3 regions of the Pseudomonas sp. FG13 genome follow, and region 1 is predicted to be linked to each of the others. Evidence: predicted binding sites of a transcription regulator. Region 1 holds the regulator's gene; each other region holds the start of a gene.
What was found. The regulator sigma-54, encoded in region 1, starts transcription at its own class of promoters, with help from an activator protein. The targets are predictions, from matches to a motif close to ANTGGCATNNANNTTGCTNT.
Positions count from the first base shown of each region.

Region 2: a site for sigma-54 is predicted at 1,298-1,317, ahead of flgB (flagellar basal body rod protein FlgB). Genes of this name have one in related genera too.
Region 3: a site for sigma-54 is predicted at 3,534-3,553, ahead of ACODTO_RS05535 (flagellar hook-length control protein FliK). Genes of this name have one in related genera too.

Region 1 is NZ_JBMDKO010000002.1:81,798-87,015, forward strand. It holds gene ACODTO_RS02870 (ZIP family metal transporter) at 1-236, shown strand, start outside; gene ACODTO_RS02875 (HPr family phosphocarrier protein) at 393-668, opposite strand; gene rapZ (RNase adapter RapZ) at 684-1,541, opposite strand; gene ptsN (PTS IIA-like nitrogen regulatory protein PtsN) at 1,544-2,008, opposite strand; gene hpf (ribosome hibernation-promoting factor, HPF/YfiA family) at 2,021-2,329, opposite strand; gene ACODTO_RS02895 (RNA polymerase factor sigma-54) at 2,406-3,902, opposite strand; gene lptB (LPS export ABC transporter ATP-binding protein) at 4,119-4,844, opposite strand; gene lptA (lipopolysaccharide transport periplasmic protein LptA) at 4,844-5,218, opposite strand, start outside.
Region 2 is NZ_JBMDKO010000019.1:79,018-84,235, forward strand. It holds gene flgD (flagellar hook assembly protein FlgD) at 1-387, opposite strand, end outside; gene flgC (flagellar basal body rod protein FlgC) at 403-846, opposite strand; gene flgB (flagellar basal body rod protein FlgB) at 850-1,257, opposite strand; gene cheR (protein-glutamate O-methyltransferase CheR) at 1,640-2,467, opposite strand; gene ACODTO_RS16760 (chemotaxis protein CheV) at 2,521-3,447, opposite strand; gene flgA (flagellar basal body P-ring formation chaperone FlgA) at 3,526-4,290, shown strand; gene flgM (flagellar biosynthesis anti-sigma factor FlgM) at 4,462-4,767, shown strand; gene ACODTO_RS16775 (flagella synthesis protein FlgN) at 4,814-5,218, shown strand, end outside.
Region 3 is NZ_JBMDKO010000004.1:70,180-75,397, forward strand. It holds gene fliI (flagellar protein export ATPase FliI) at 1-462, shown strand, start outside; gene fliJ (flagellar export protein FliJ) at 469-918, shown strand; partial or broken gene ACODTO_RS05520 (STAS domain-containing protein) at 1,021-1,320, shown strand; gene ACODTO_RS05525 (ATP-binding SpoIIE family protein phosphatase) at 1,417-3,123, shown strand; gene ACODTO_RS05530 (Hpt domain-containing protein) at 3,155-3,499, shown strand; gene ACODTO_RS05535 (flagellar hook-length control protein FliK) at 3,602-4,972, shown strand; gene fliL (flagellar basal body-associated protein FliL) at 5,176-5,218, shown strand, end outside.

The sequences.
Region 1 (5,218 bases):
TCGGCGCGGCCTCGGGACTGGTGGAACCCCTGTTCGCGCTATTGTGCGCATGGCTGGTGAGCCTGGCCGGGATGTTGCTGCCGCTGGGCCTGGCACTGGCGGCCGGGGCCATGTTGCTGGTGGTGACCCACGAGGTCATTCCCGAAGCCCGCCGCAACGGTCACGAGAAGCTGGCGAGCCTGGGATTGCTGATGGGGTTCTGTCTGATGATGGTGATGGATACCGCGCTGGCGTGACAGGGAGAATCTGTGATCTATTTGTGGCGAGGGGATTTATCCCCGCTGGGCTGCGAAGCAGCCCCAAAAAGAGCTTAGTCGACCTGATGCTCGGCGGTGACAGATATCAGGGCTGCTTCGCAGCCCAGCGGGGATAAATCCCCTCGCCACAGGGGGTTATTCGCCTTCGTCGAAGTAGCGGTTAATCAGGTCCACCAGGGCGTCCATTGCCTCCTGCGCTTGTTCACCTTGGGTTTCCAGATAGATCGTGGTGCCCTTGCCCGCTGCAAGCATCATCATGGCCATGATGCTTTTGCCGTCGATCGTGGATTCAGGCGTCCGACCGACGCGGATGGTCGTTTCCTTGAACTGGCCAGCCACGCCGACAAACTTGGCTGAAGCCCGGGCGTGCAAGCCCAGCTTGTTGATGATTTCAATTTCCTGAGCAGGCATCGCGATGTGAATCCTTTAGCTGAGGTCGCGGTGGCGAACCTGGACGTTCTTCAGGGATTGTTGCAGGAGCTGGCCCAGGCGTTCAGTCAGGTAGACGGAGCGGTGATGACCGCCGGTACAGCCGATGGCAATCGTGACATAGGCTCGGTTGCTTGCGGCAAACCGGGGCAGCCATTTAAGCAGGTAGCCGGAGATGTCCTGGAACATTTCCTCGACATCCGGTTGGGCCGCCAGGTAGTCGATCACCGGTTGGTCGAGCCCGGATTGCTCGCGCAGCTCCGGTTTCCAATAAGGGTTGGGCAGGCAACGCACATCGAACACCAGATCGGCGTCTACCGGCATGCCACGCTTGAAACCGAACGACTCCACCAGGAACGCCGTGCCTGGCTCCGGCTGGTTCAGTAGGCGCAACTTGATGGTGTCGCGTAACTGATACAGGTTCAGGTTCGTGGTGTCGACCTTCAGGTCCGCCAGGTCGGCGATCGGTCCAAGCAACTGGCTTTCGTCTTCAATGGCTTCGGCCAGCGAGCGGTTGGCATTGCTCAGCGGATGGCGTCGCCGGGTCTCGGAAAAGCGCTTGAGCAGGGTTTCGTCATCGGCATCCAGGTACAGCACATCGCACTGGATATGCCGGTTGCGCACTTCCTCGAGCAGTTCGGGGAAACGCGACAGGTGGCTCGGCAGGTTGCGTGCGTCGACGGAAACCGCCACCAGCGGTTGCGCCAGCTCGGTGTGGATCAGCGCCCGTTCGGCCAGCTCCGGCAGCAGGCCGGCTGGAAGGTTGTCGATGCAATAGTAGCCGCTGTCCTCAAGCACGTTGAGCGCCGTGCTTTTACCGGAGCCGGAGCGACCGCTGACGATGATCAGGCGCATGATTAATGACCGTTCTGCTCGTCCAGGACTACCTGATACAAGGCTTGGTTGCTCGGTGCGCTACGCAGTTTTTCGCGCACTTCCTTGCGGTCCAGCATGCTGGCGATCTGGCGCAGCAGCTCAAGATGCGCATCGGTCGCCGCTTCCGGAACCAGCAATACGAACAGCAGGTCGACCGGTGCGCCGTCGATGGCGTCGAAATCAATGGCGGCTTCAAGGTGCAGCAGTGCGCTGATGGGCGTGATGCATCCCTTGAGGCGGCAGTGGGGAATGGCGATGCCGTTGCCAAAACCGGTGGAACCGAGTTTTTCACGGGCAACCAGGGCCTCGAAGACGTCCTGCATTTCCAGATCCGGCACTTCGCGGTGGATCAGGTTGGCAATTTGTTCGAGGGCTTTCTTTTTACTGCCGCCCGGCGCGTTCACCATGGAACGGCCGGGGGTCAGGATGGTTTCTAGTCGGATCATGGATTGGGGGGATTAACGACCGGTAGCGCCCTGGAGGAGGCTTTGGGTCTTTTCCTTATGCTTTTTGAGTTGGCGATCCAGCTTGTCGGTCAGCAGGTCAATCGCGGCATACATGTCTGTGTGCTCCGCATTGGCAACCACCTCTCCGCCGGGAATATGCAACGTGGCTTCGATTTTCTGCAGCAGCTTCTCGACGTTCATCGTGACCTGCACATTGGTGATCTTGTCGAAATGCCTTTCCAATCGGTCGAGTTTTTCGCCGATGTAGGTACGCAGGGGTTCGGTCACTTCCAGTTGGTGTCCACTGATGTTGACTTGCATACAGCTTCTCCTTCGTTGCCAGTGCATAAAGCGGCAGGCAGAAATGCCTGCCACTGGAACGCTGTGGCGTGGCCTGTTACATCAACCGCTTGCGTTCGCTCGAAGGCGCGATCCCGAGGGATTCGCGATACTTGGCGACGGTACGGCGGGCCACCTGAATGCCTTGTGCCTCCAGTAAACCAGCGATCTTGCTGTCACTCAACGGCTTTTTCTGATTTTCCGCAGCCACCAGTTTCTTGATGATCGCGCGGATGGCTGTGGACGAGCATTCGCCGCCTTCGGAGGTGCTGACGTGGCTTGAGAAAAAATATTTCAATTCGTAGATACCCCGTGGGGTATGCATGAATTTCTGCGTGGTCACCCGGGAAATTGTCGATTCGTGCATGCCCACCGCCTCGGCGATGTCGTGCAGGACCAACGGCTTCATCGCTTCGTCGCCGTAGTCCAGGAAGCCGCGTTGATGCTCGACGATCTGGGTTGCAACCTTCATCAGGGTTTCGTTGCGGCTCTGCAGGCTCTTGATGAACCAGCGGGCTTCCTGCAACTGGTTGCGCATGAAGGTGTTGTCGGCGCTGGTATCGGCGCGTCTTACAAAGCCAGCGTACTGGGCGTTGACCCGTAGCTTGGGGACCGATTCCTGGTTCAGCTCCACCAGCCAGCGATCGTTGTGCTTGCGCACGATCACATCGGGAACCACGTATTCGGGCTCGGTGGCCTCGATCTGTGAGCCCGGGCGTGGGTTGAGGCTCTGGACCAGTTCGATCACCTGGCGCAGCTCATCTTCCTTGAGCTTCATGCGCCGCATCAGCTGGCTGTAGTCGCGGCCGCCCAGCAGGTCGATATAGTCGGTGACCAGTCGCTTGGCCTCGGCCAGCCACGGCGTCTTGGCGGGCAGCTGGCGCAGTTGCAGCAGCAGGCACTCACCCAGGTTGCGGGCGCCGATGCCGGCCGGTTCGAATTGTTGGATCCGATGCAGGACGGCTTCGATCTCGTCCAGCTCGATGTCCAGCTCCGGATCGAAAGCTTCGAGAATTTCTTCGAGGGTCTCGTCCAGGTAGCCCTGATTGTTGATGCAGTCGATCAGGGTCACGGCGATCAGGCGATCGGTGTCGGACATCGGCGCCAGGTTCAGTTGCCACAGCAGGTGGCTTTGCAGGCTTTCGCCGGCAGAGGTGCGGGTGGTGAAGTCCCACTCGTCATCATCGCTGCTTGGCAGGCTGCTGGCGCTGGTCTGGTAGACGTCCTCCCAGGCCGTGTCCACGGGCAGGTCGTTGGGGATGCGTTCGTTCCACTCGCCATCCTCGAGGTTATCCACCGTCGGGGCGGCTTCCTCCTGGTAGGACGGCTCCTGGATCTCGGTATTGGATTTTTGCTCGACGTTGTCGGCCAGCGGATCAGTGTTGTCGAAGTCGTCGCCTTCTTCCTGGCGTTCGAGCATCGGATTGGATTCCAGGGCCTCCTGGATTTCCTGTTGCAGGTCCAGGGTCGACAATTGGAGCAGGCGGATGGCCTGTTGCAGCTGCGGTGTCATCGTCAGCTGCTGGCCCATTCTCAAGACTAGCGATGGTTTCATGGCAGGGGCTTAACACCTTATTCGCCGGCGCACATGCGCCATCCACTACAAGGGCGCCGAAGCGCCAAACCTTAAGCAAATTATATGCCTGAAACTGAAGTGTTTGCCTAGAGGGAGTACTCAATTAGTTTCCCGATGAGGGGATTCATTGAGCCTCTCCCGAGGCGCTGCCTGGTAAAACCGACGGCGCCGGAACAGTTGCCAGACACTTCGCGCTTACAGGCGGAACTCATGGCCCAGATACACTTCCTTGACCAATTCGTTGGCCAGGATGGTGGCGGAGTCACCTTCGGCGATCAATTGTCCATCATTGACGATGTAGGCGGTCTCGCAGATGTCCAGCGTCTCGCGCACGTTGTGGTCGGTGATCAGCACGCCGATCCCCTTGGCCTTGAGATGGTGGATGATCTGCTTGATGTCGCCCACCGAAATCGGGTCCACGCCGGCGAACGGTTCGTCGAGCAGGATGAATTTCGGTGCGGTGGCCAGGGCGCGGGCAATTTCCACCCGGCGCCGTTCGCCGCCGGACAGGCTCATGCCCAGGTTGTCGCGGATATGGCTGATGTGAAATTCCTGCAGCAGGCTTTCCAGCTCCTGGCGACGACCCGCCTTGTCGAGTTCCTTGCGGGTTTCGAGAATCGCCATGATGTTGTCGGCGACCGACAACTTGCGGAAGATCGACGCTTCTTGTGGCAGATAGCCGATGCCGGCCTTGGCCCGGCCGTGCATTGGCTGATGGCTGACGTCCAGGTCGTCGATCAGGACGCGGCCCTGATCGGCCTGGACCAGGCCGACGATCATGTAGAAACAGGTGGTCTTGCCCGCGCCGTTGGGGCCGAGCAGGCCGACGATCTGCCCGCTGTCGATGGACAGGCTGACATCTCGCACGACTTGACGGCCCTTGTAGCTCTTGGCCAGGTGCTGAGCTTTCAGAGTTGCCATTACTGGGGCCTTTGCTCGGTTTTCTTTTTCGGCTGGATGACCATGTCGATCCGTGGGCGCTGCTCGGTCACCTTGTTGCCGGTGGCGCGGCCGGCGCTGGCGAGTTTCTTGTTGGTGTCGTAGACGATTTTCTCGCCCTGGGTGACGTTGTTGTCCTTGTCGATGACCTTGGCCCGATCGATCAGCACGACGCGGTCCTGGGAGGCGTGATACTGGATGGTCACGCCGTAACCCTGCACGGGCTTGGTGTCGCCAGCCGTTTGCAATTGCTCGAAATAAGCCAGGTTGCCCACCGAAGTCACCACGTCGATATCGCCGGACTGAGTACGGGTAATGGTCACGGTGTTGCCGGTGACCTTCATCGAGCCCTGGGT
Region 2 (5,218 bases), on a different contig from region 1:
GTTGAGGCTCTTGGAGGTGTCGACCACCGCCTTGTCGCCAGGGGCAATGACTGAACGCCCCACCAGCGACGAGGCCTGCAAGGCCTGGGACGAGTTGTAGTTGCTGGCCAACCCGCTCACGGTATCGTTGAGGGTGGTGATGCCTTCCAGGCTACTGAACTGGGCCAGCTGGGCAACGAACTCACCGTTGTCCTGCGGCGACAACGGGTCCTGGTTTTTCAGCTGGGTGACGAGCAGTTGCAGGAACGCATCCTTGCCCAGCTCCTTCTTGCCGGTCGCCGCACCTGTCAGCGAGCCCAGGCCGTCGGTGGTGGTGTTGGTCTTGACCGAGGAGTTGGCCAGAATCTCGTTGAGGCTCAAACCGCTGGTGGTGTTGGTAACGCTCATGTGACTCGCCCCTTATCACTGACCCAGGGTCAGGACCTTCTGCATCATGGTTTTGGCGGTGTTCATCATTTCGGCGTTGGTCTGGAACGAACGACTGGCGGAAATCATGTCGGCCATTTCTTCGACGACGTTGACGTTCGGGTAATAGACATAGCCCTTGGCGTCGGCAGCCGGATGGTTCGGCTCATAGCGCGCTTCGAGGTTGCTCTGGTCTTCGACCACGCCCATTACCTGCACGCCCTGCCCGGCCGCGTCCTGCTCCTGGAACAGCGAGCCGCTGCCATTCGACTGGCCACCTTGAAACATGGTGGCGAACACCGGGTGACGGGCGCGGTAGGTCTGGTCGATGCTCGACGAAACGGTCTCGGCGTTGGCGATGTTACTGGCGACAGTGTTCAGGCGAGTGGTCTGGGCACTCATGGCACTGCCGGCGATGTTGAATACGCTCGCAATCGACATGACTTACTCTCCGCGCAGGGCCGAGATCAGCCCTTTGAATTTGCTGTTGAGCAGGGTGAAGCTGGCCTGGAAGTTCACGGAGTTCTCCGCGTAGTTGGACTGTTCCAGTTGAGCGTCCACGGTGTTCTGGTCGATCGAAGGCTGCATCGGCGTGCGATACATCAGCGACTCGTCGCCGTTGCCCAAGCCTTCGGCCTCGATATGACGGCTGTTGGTCATGTTCAGGGCGAAGGAGCCGTTCTTGGTTTTCTCATTCTGCTCGGCGAGCACTTTGGAGAAGTCCAGATCCCGAGCCTTGTAGTTCGGGGTGTCGGCGTTGGCGATGTTGTTGGCCAGAACTTCGGCACGCTGGGCGCGGAAGCTCAGGGCCTGTTCGTGGATACCGAGCGCTTTATCGAAGCTGATGCTCATGTCGGAAACCTTTGGGTGACCAGAATGTACGTACATGGACCTAGCAAGCGTCGTGCCACTTCCCAAAACCCCATAAACCGGGGCTTTGCGGGCATCGGCAAGGCGGCAATGCCAGAAAAGCGGCAACCGTTTTCCGCCGGCTGCCGCTTTTCTGCCGCTTTTTGAGTGACACTGGCAATTACAGTGGGACCGAGCTTTGGTGGGAGCCGAGCTTGCTCGCGATGAACGATGACGCGGACGGGAGTTGAAACCGTGTTGCCTGCATCGCGAGCAAGCTCGGCTCCCACAGAAGCTCGCTCCACAGAGTGAGCGAAGCACTAATCAGCAGGCAAAAAAAAACGGGAGCCTGTAGGGGCTCCCGCTTTTTGACGACCCGACTGCATCACTTCGCCTGGTAGATGATCCCCGGACTGCACTGGATCATCTGGTAATGATCCGGCAAGCCGTTCAGTGCTTCAGAGGCGCCTAGGAACAGGTAGCCGCCGGGCTTCAGAGTGCCGTGGATGCGCAACAGGATGTCCTTCTTCACTTCGGCGGAGAAGTAGATCAGCACGTTGCGGCAGAACACGATGTCGAACTTGCCCAGGCTGGCGTAGCTGTCCAGCAGGTTGAACGAGCGGAACTCCACCCGGCTCTTGATCGGTGCCTTGACCACCCAGCGCCCCGGCCCTTTCGGATCGAAGTAGCGTTGCAGGCGATCGGGCGACAGGCCGCGGCCGATAGCCAGGCTGTCGTACTCACCGGTCTTGCAGTTGTTGAGCATGGTTCCGGACAGGTCCGTGGCGACGATCTGCACGCCCCCCTTCAACTGGCCGATATTGGTCCGCTCGAACTCGTCGATGGACATCGACAGCGAATACGGTTCCTGACCCGACGAACAGGCGGCCGACCAGACCCGCAGGCGCTGGCCCGGGCTGGCCTTGATGGCCGCCGGCAGCACTTTGTTCTTCAAGACTTCGAACGGATAGGTATCACGAAACCACAGGGTTTCATTGGTGGTCATGGCGTCCACCACCATTTCGCGCAAACCGCTGCGCGGCTGGGTCTGGATACGCTGCACCAGTTCGCCCAACGATTTGAGGCCCTGCTGCTCCATCAATTTGTTGAGACGGCTCGACACCAGATATTGCTTGTTTTCACCAAGCAATATGCCACAGGCTTTTTCCAGGAAGACCCGGAACTGTTCGAAATCCAAATTACCCGTAGACAAGTTACCGCCTCTTTCATTGTGTTGATTTGCCGGGCGCACAACGCGCCCGACCTTTATTCCGCTGTCTTGATCCGATCGACTACCCGGGAAGCCAGGTCGTCAGGGCGGAACTTGGCGAGAAAATCATCGGCACCGACTTTCTTGACCATCGCTTGGTTGAAGACACCCGACAGGGACGTATGCAGGATGATGTGCAGCTTTTGCATACGCGGATCACTGCGGATTTCCGATGTCAGGGTGTACCCGTCCATCTCCGGCATCTCGATGTCGGAGATCATCATCAGGAACTCTTCTTCCGGCTTCTTGCCCTCGTCGACCAACTTGCGCAGGTAATCCAGCGCCTGCCGCCCATCGTTCAATGCAATCACTTCGACGCCGATCGTCTGCAGGCAACGGGTCACCTGCTTACGCGCCACCGACGAATCGTCCACCGTCAGCACCCGCAGCGAAACCGCCTTGTGCTGGGTTTCGGCATCCACCACACCGTGGGAGATGGTTTCCGTGGTCGGCGCCACTTCGGCGAGGATTTTCTCCACGTCGATGATTTCCACCAACTGGCCATCAACCCGGGTCACCGCCGTCAGGTAGTGATCGCGGCCGGTCCCCTTGGGCGGTGGATGGATCTCCTCCCAGTTCATGTTGACGATGCGCTCCACCGAGCGCACCAGGAATCCCTGGGTCTTGGTGTTGTACTCGGTGATGATCACAAACGGACTGCTCTGATCCAGCAGCCGACCGGAACCGGTGGCCATCGCCAGATCGAGAATCGGAATGGTCGCTCCCCGAATGTTCGCCACACCGCACACGACGGGACTGGACTTGGGCATCAAGGTCAGCTTGGGGCATTGCAGCACCTCGCGGACCTTGAATACGTTGATCCCATATAACTGCTGGCCATCGAGACGGAACAACAACAGCTCCAGGCGATTCTGACCGACCAGCTGCGTGCGCTGGTTTACCGAATCCATCACTCCCGCCATGCCCTGACTCCTACCTAACGCTAATGTGTCCGACGCGCATTCATCACTAAACGGCACGGGGCTTGCTATTCAACCGGCATGAACGCACAAACGACATTTTCTCGACGCCTGACCACTCATTGCCGCCTCTGGCTCGGTGTGCTGTTGGCTGCCTGCCTGTTCGCCTCGGGGGGACGTGCCCTTGCCGATGCTCCGGTTACCTTGCCTGATCTCCTTATCGGCGTCACTCAGGGCTTTCTTGAATTCACCGTAGAAGACTATCTGGCTTCCAGTCAAACCGAAGGTCGCTACGAAATCGAAGTCAACCAGATCGACCCGCGCCTGCGCATGCCGATGTGCGACAAGGAATTGACTGCCTCCCTGGAAAGCCCCGCCAGGCCCCTGGGACGTGTAACAGTAAAGGTCCGTTGCGACAGCGCGGCGCCCTGGACGGTATTCGTGCCGGCCCAGGTGCGCCTGTTCCGCGAAATCGTCACCACCACCCGACCATTGAAACGGGCCGGAATCGTTGAACCTCAGGACGTGACGCTGCGTGAACGGGACGTCAGCCAGATAACCCAGGGCTTCCTGACCTCCGTCGATCAGGCCATTGGACAGAAACTTGTCCGACCAATGGTAGCCGATCAGATCGTGACCCTCGTGCATCTGGAGCAGGCCGAAGTCGTTCGTAAAGGTGACCAGGTAGTGATCACCGCCCGCAGCGGCACCCTGGCCGTACGAATGCCTGGTGAAGCCCTGTCCAATGGCGGCATGAATGAACAGATTCGGGTGAAAAACCTCAATTCCCAGCGCGTCATCAAGGCGCAGGTGATAGCCCCAGGCCAGGTGGAAGTGGCTATGTAGCGATCGGTGGAAATGGGTAGAAAGCTGGCGCTTGACCCTGCTGTTCCCTAGACTGTGCCTTACGCAAGGCAAGCGCAGACGTGCGCACGCTCATTGAACAAATGAGCCTAAAGTTTTTTTGGGGATGGCCGAAAACATGGCAAGCGTCCAAATACCCAGAGGTTTTTTACCATGGTCATCGATTTCAACCGTTTAAACAGCTCTTCACCATTGACGGGCACCACGCGCCCCAGCGCCAGCAAGGAAACCGAAAAATCCTCGCCGGCCGAGCAAGCGACAGTCGTCAAGAATGGGGAATCGGTACACCTCAGTGATGAGGCTCAACAGTTGCAGAAGGTCACTGACAAGCTGCGCGATCAACCTGTCGTCAACAACGCCCGCGTGGCCGAGTTGAAAGCAGCCATCGCCGATGGCAGCTATAAAGTCGACAGCAACCGTGTAGCCAGCAAACTGCTCAACTTCGAAGCCCAGCGCTAGGCCGCCGCCTGCGCAGGCTTTTGGACGCTAAGACCCAAGGCCAGCCATGCACGACACTCATTTATTGCAACTGATCATCGACGATTTTGTTCCAGCGCAACAATTGCTGGAACTCCTGCAGACCGAATCCCTGGCGCTGCACGGTCGCGACATGCCCTTGCTGGAAAATATCCTGGCACAGAAACAGGCATTGATCATTTTGCTCGATCAGCATGGCCGTAAACGTAGCGAGATTCTCGCCAGCCTTAACCTGCCCGCGAACAACGATGGCCTCGAGCAACTGGCGAGCCAGTCGACGATCGGCGATCAGTTGCTCTCCCAAAGTGCAGTGCTCAATGAGCTGCTCGCCCAGTGCCAGGCCGCCAACGCCCGCAATGGCCAATCGATCCAACTCCAGCAGGCCGCTACCGCCAACCAGTTGCGCATCCTCAATGGCGGTGAAATCCCGACG
Region 3 (5,218 bases), on a different contig from region 1:
AAGCTGGTGGAGCGCGCCGGCAACGCCGAGAAGGGCGGCGGGTCGATCACGGCGTTCTACACCGTGCTGTCCGAAGGCGACGATCAGCAAGACCCCATCGCCGACTCGGCGCGGGGCGTGCTCGATGGTCATATCGTGCTATCGCGGCGGCTGGCCGAAGAAGGTCATTACCCGGCCATCGACATCGAAGCGTCCATCAGCCGGGTCATGCCATCGGTCATCAGTGCCGAGCACATGAAGCGTGCCCAGCAGTTCAAGCAATACTGGTCGCGCTACCAGCAAAGCCGCGATCTGATCAGCGTCGGCGCCTATGTTCCTGGCGGCGACCGTGAAACCGATACCGCGATCAATCTCTATCCGGCGATGGCCGTCTACCTGCGCCAGAGCCTGAACGACAATATCGGCATGGGCGCCAGCGAAGCGCACCTGCAAACCATCTTCGCCCCGGTCGCCGGCGGGTAATCGGCCGTGGCCACGAGTCGTGCGGCACGCCTGGCGCCGGTGGTGGACATGGCCGAAAAGGCCGAAAAAACCGCTGTCCAGCGCCTGGCCTATTTCCAGGGGCAGGTGGCCGTCGCTGAAAGCAAGCTGGCGGACCTCGAGAATTTCCGCCTCGAATACCAGGAACAATGGATCGCTCGCGGCAGCCATGGCGTTTCCGGCCAGTGGCTGTTGGGTTACCAGGGCTTCCTTGCGCAGTTGGGTACCGCCATCGACCAGCAGCGCCAGAGCCTGGTCTGGCACCAGAACAATCTGGAGAAGGCGCGTCAGAGCTGGCAAGAAGCCTTTGCCCGGGTAGAGGGACTGCGTAAACTGGTGCAGCGCTATATCGATGAGGCGAGGCAACTGGAGGATAAGCGCGAGCAAAAACTGCTGGATGAATTATCCCAGCGCCTGCCACGCCAGGATTCGTTCTGAGGTGAAGTCGGGATTTTGTCGGTTGGATGAGCCAAAACCTTGCTCAGTCCTTTACCAGATGCTAAACCTTGTACACGTATGTCCATGACAGGGAAGCCAACTATGTCAGTCGTTACCGAAGTATCCGATGATGGGAAGAAGCTGACGATTTCGATCAAGGGTCGATTCGATTTCGGACGGCATCAGGAATTTCGCGAGTCCTACGAAAAGCTCAACCGCAAGCCTGAAACCTACGTCGTGGACCTGAAGGACACCACCTACCTCGACAGCTCTGCGCTGGGCATGCTGCTCTTGCTCCGTGATCATGCCGGTGGCGAAGACGCCGACGTGAATGTCACCAACTGCGGCGCGGACGTGCGCAAGATTCTCGCGATATCCAATTTCGACAAGCTGTTCGATATCGACGGCCCGAAAGACGACAGGTCGGAGAAAGACAAGTCGCATGCAGGACACGCCCATCAAGACAAGTTCCATCCGGGCAAAGCCTGATCGACAGCCATGTTGTCCGATCTGGAATCGCTGACGATCCTGATTGCCGAAGACAGTGCCGCTGACCGACTGCTGTTGTCGACCATTGTCCGCCGTCAGGGCCATCACGTGCTCACCGCAGCCGATGGTGCCGAGGCGGTCGAAATCTATACGGAGCAACATCCGCACCTGGTGCTGATGGATGCAATGATGCCGATCATGGACGGATTCGAGGCAGCGCAAAAGATCAAGCAGTTGGCCGGCGACCAGCTGGTGCCGATCATTTTCCTCACGTCGTTGACTGAAAGCGAAGGCTTGGCCCGTTGCCTGGAGGCCGGCGGTGACGATTTCCTGGCCAAACCCTACAACCAGGTGATCCTGGCCGCCAAGATCAAGGCCATGGACCGCTTGCGTCGGTTGCAGGCCACGGTTGTGGAGCAACGCGACCAGATTTCCCGCCATCACGATTACCTGCTCAACGAGCAGCGGGTCGCCAAGGCCGTGTTCGACAAGATCGCCCATTCCGGCTGCCTGAGCGCGCCGAATATCCGTTACCTGCAATCGCCCTATGCCCTGTTCAACGGCGATCTGCTGCTCGCCGCGTTCAATCCGGCCGGTGACATGCACGTCCTGCTGGGGGATTTCACCGGACACGGTCTGCCGGCGGCGGTCGGTGCGATGCCGCTGGCGGAAGTGTTCTACGGGATGACCGCCAAAGGCTATGGCCTGGCGCAGATCCTGCGCGAAATGAACGCCAAGCTCAAACGTATCCTGCCGGTGGACATGTTCTGTTGCGCGACACTGCTCTGCCTGGGCTTCCAGCGTTGCACGGTGGAAATCTGGAATGGCGGCATGCCCGACGGGTACTTGCATGACGGTCTCACGGGCGTGCGCACGCCGCTGCCAGCAAGACACTTGCCCTTGGGTGTGCTCACGCCTCAACTATTCGATGATCGTACCGAAGTGCATCCCATGGCGGTGGGTGACCGGGTGTTCCTGTTGTCCGACGGTGTGATCGACACCAGCAATGACGATGACCAGTTGTTCGGTGTGGAGCGCTTGCAGCAGGTGTTTGCCGCCAACCGCGAGCCCGATTGTCTTTTCGAAGATATCCAGCAGGCCCTGCGGGACTTTCGCGGGGAGGCCCGCGACGATTTCAGCATGGTCGAAGTGCGGATGGTCGCGCCGACGCAACTCAACCCGCCGCCACCTGTCTATTCCGATAGCGGCCAGTCCAGCCCGCTGGACTGGTCGGTGAGTTTCGAGTTTCGGGCCCAGACGCTCAAGCGCTTCAACCCGATGCCGTACCTGCTGCAATTGCTGCTTGAAGTGCATGGGCTCAGGGCTCAGAGTGGCGCGCTTTACAGCGTACTTTCGGAGCTCTATTCCAATGCCCTGGAGCATGGGGTACTGGGGCTCGATTCGAGCATCAAGCGCGACGCGTCGGGCTTTGCGCGCTATTACATGGAGCGCAGTACCCGGCTGGATGAACTGGATGCCGGTCACATTCGGGTACACTTGCATGTCACGCCTCACGGCGATGGTGGTCGCCTGGTGATCGAGGTCGAAGACAGCGGTGAGGGCTTCGATGTCGCCCGTGTCATGGCTCGGCCGCTGGACCGTGATCGGTTGTCGGGACGTGGTGTTAGCCTGGTGCGTCAGTTGAGTCACCAGGCCTGTTGGTCAGACGATGGTCGTAGTGTCCGCGTGGAGTTTTTCTGGGAGGCTCTGGCATAATCCGCGCCACTCTTGATCAGGGAGCGAACAAGTGAACGAGATTCATCTGGACCGCGACGTGCTCAGCACGTTGAAAGAAGTCATGGAGGAGGGGTATCTGGAGCTGCTGGATACGTTTCTCAACGACTCCGAAGCGCGCCTGCGTGTGCTGCATGAGGCCCGCGACGCCGAAAAACTGAGCGCCACCGCCCACAGCTTCAAAGGCAGCAGCAGCAACATGGGGGCCATCCGCCTGGCCGAACTGTGCGGTGAGCTGGAACAGCGTGCCAAACAGCCCTCCCTGGGTGGCATCGAGAAACTGGTCAGCGAAATCGACAGCGAATTTGCCCATGTCCGAAATCTTTGCAGGGAAGAGCGCGAAGGCTTTCACTGCTGAGTGTTGACCTGCCAGGCATCGCCTCTTTCCAGACGTTGGCCCGCCCCTTGCATTGTCCAGTCTCGACTGTACCTATGATTTCAGTGCAGCGGAGACCTTTTTATGCCCGTTACGCCCAATACACTGCTTCAGGCCACTACCCAGGCCAAGCCGCAGACCGCCGTCAATCCGCCGGCAGCGGCTCCGGACCTTGGTAATAGAGCCTCCAGCTTCGCGCAGGTCTTCGCCCAGCAAGCCCCTGTCAAATCCTCGTCGGCCCCTGAGCCTGCGATGAAGCCGGTGCGCGACAAGACGCCCGACAGCAGCGTCAAAAAGGACGCCAGCGATGAAACGGCTGCCGCCCCGGAGCCGACCGTTGCCGATAGCGGCAAACCCTTGCCCGCCGACAAGCCGGTCAAGGCCGATGACACGGCAGACAATGACGCCGATGCCGACAGCGAAACCGAGACCCCGGTAGCGGACGCGACCCCTGCCGATCCTGTCGTCGACCCGATGGTGCCGCCGGACGCGGCTGTGCCTGCGGTTCAAGTCGATGTGGCGCCCACCCCTGTGGTGGACCCCGCGACTGTTCCGCAAGTAGTCGCTGCGGTGGCGACCCCGGTCGTGCCACTGGCACCGGTAGCCCAGGCCGCGCCGCCGGCGGATCCGAAGTTCGACCCCGAGGCCGATCCGCTCGACGCCATGCCGGCGTTGCGACTGGCGATGGAGCAGGGCGGCCACGTTTCCGCCACCAGCCAGGCCAAGACCACTGCCCCGGTTCCGCTCGACGGTGAGCCGACCTCGGCCCAGACGTTCGCCGCCGGCATGGCGAGCATGCTCACCGTGCAAGCCGACCAGAACAGTACCGGCCCTGGCAGCCAGGGTGGGGAAAAGGCATTCAGTGGTCTGATCGGCGAGGGGCTCAAGGATCTGGGCGCGGCTTCCAGTGACACCCGCGTGGATGATTTCGCCAACCGCCTGGCGGCCCTCACCCAGGCCGCTACGCCCAAGACCGCCAATGCGGTGCCGGTCAACCAACCCATCGCCATGAATCAGAATGGCTGGACCGAAGAAGTGGTCAACCGGGTGATGTACCTGTCGAGCGCCAATCTCAAGGCGGCCGACATCCAGTTGCAGCCCGCCGAACTCGGGCGGCTGGACATCCGGGTAAACATGATGCCGGATCAACAGACCCAGGTGACCTTCATGAGTGCCCACTCCGGCGTTCGCGAAGCCCTCGAAGGCCAGTTGCATCGCCTGCGGGACAGTTTCGCCCAGCAGGGCATGGGGCAGGTCGATGTCAACGTGTCCGATCAGTCCCGTGGCTCACAGAACCAGAACCAGCAGGCGCAGCAGCAGGCCCAGACCGGACGGACGTCTTCTTCCGGCGGGCGAGTGGATTCGGCAGACGAGCATCTGCCGGCCAGTGTCGCTGAGGTGGCGGCCACCACCACCAGCGTCATCGGTACCAGCGCGGTCGATTACTACGCCTGACCGGGCACATCACACACCTTGTGGGAGCGAGCCTGCTCGCGAAGGCGGTGGATCAGTTGAACATGAGTCGACTGACACACCGCCATCGCGAGCAGGCTCGCTCCCACAGTTGTTTTCGGGTGTCGCAAATTATTTCTGGCATAACACTTGCTCCTGCCTTGCCATGCAACCGTAAACCCCCCGATTAGTGACGGATTATTGGCATGGCGAAGAGCGAAGCAGCAGCTGTAAAAGACCCCGCAACCA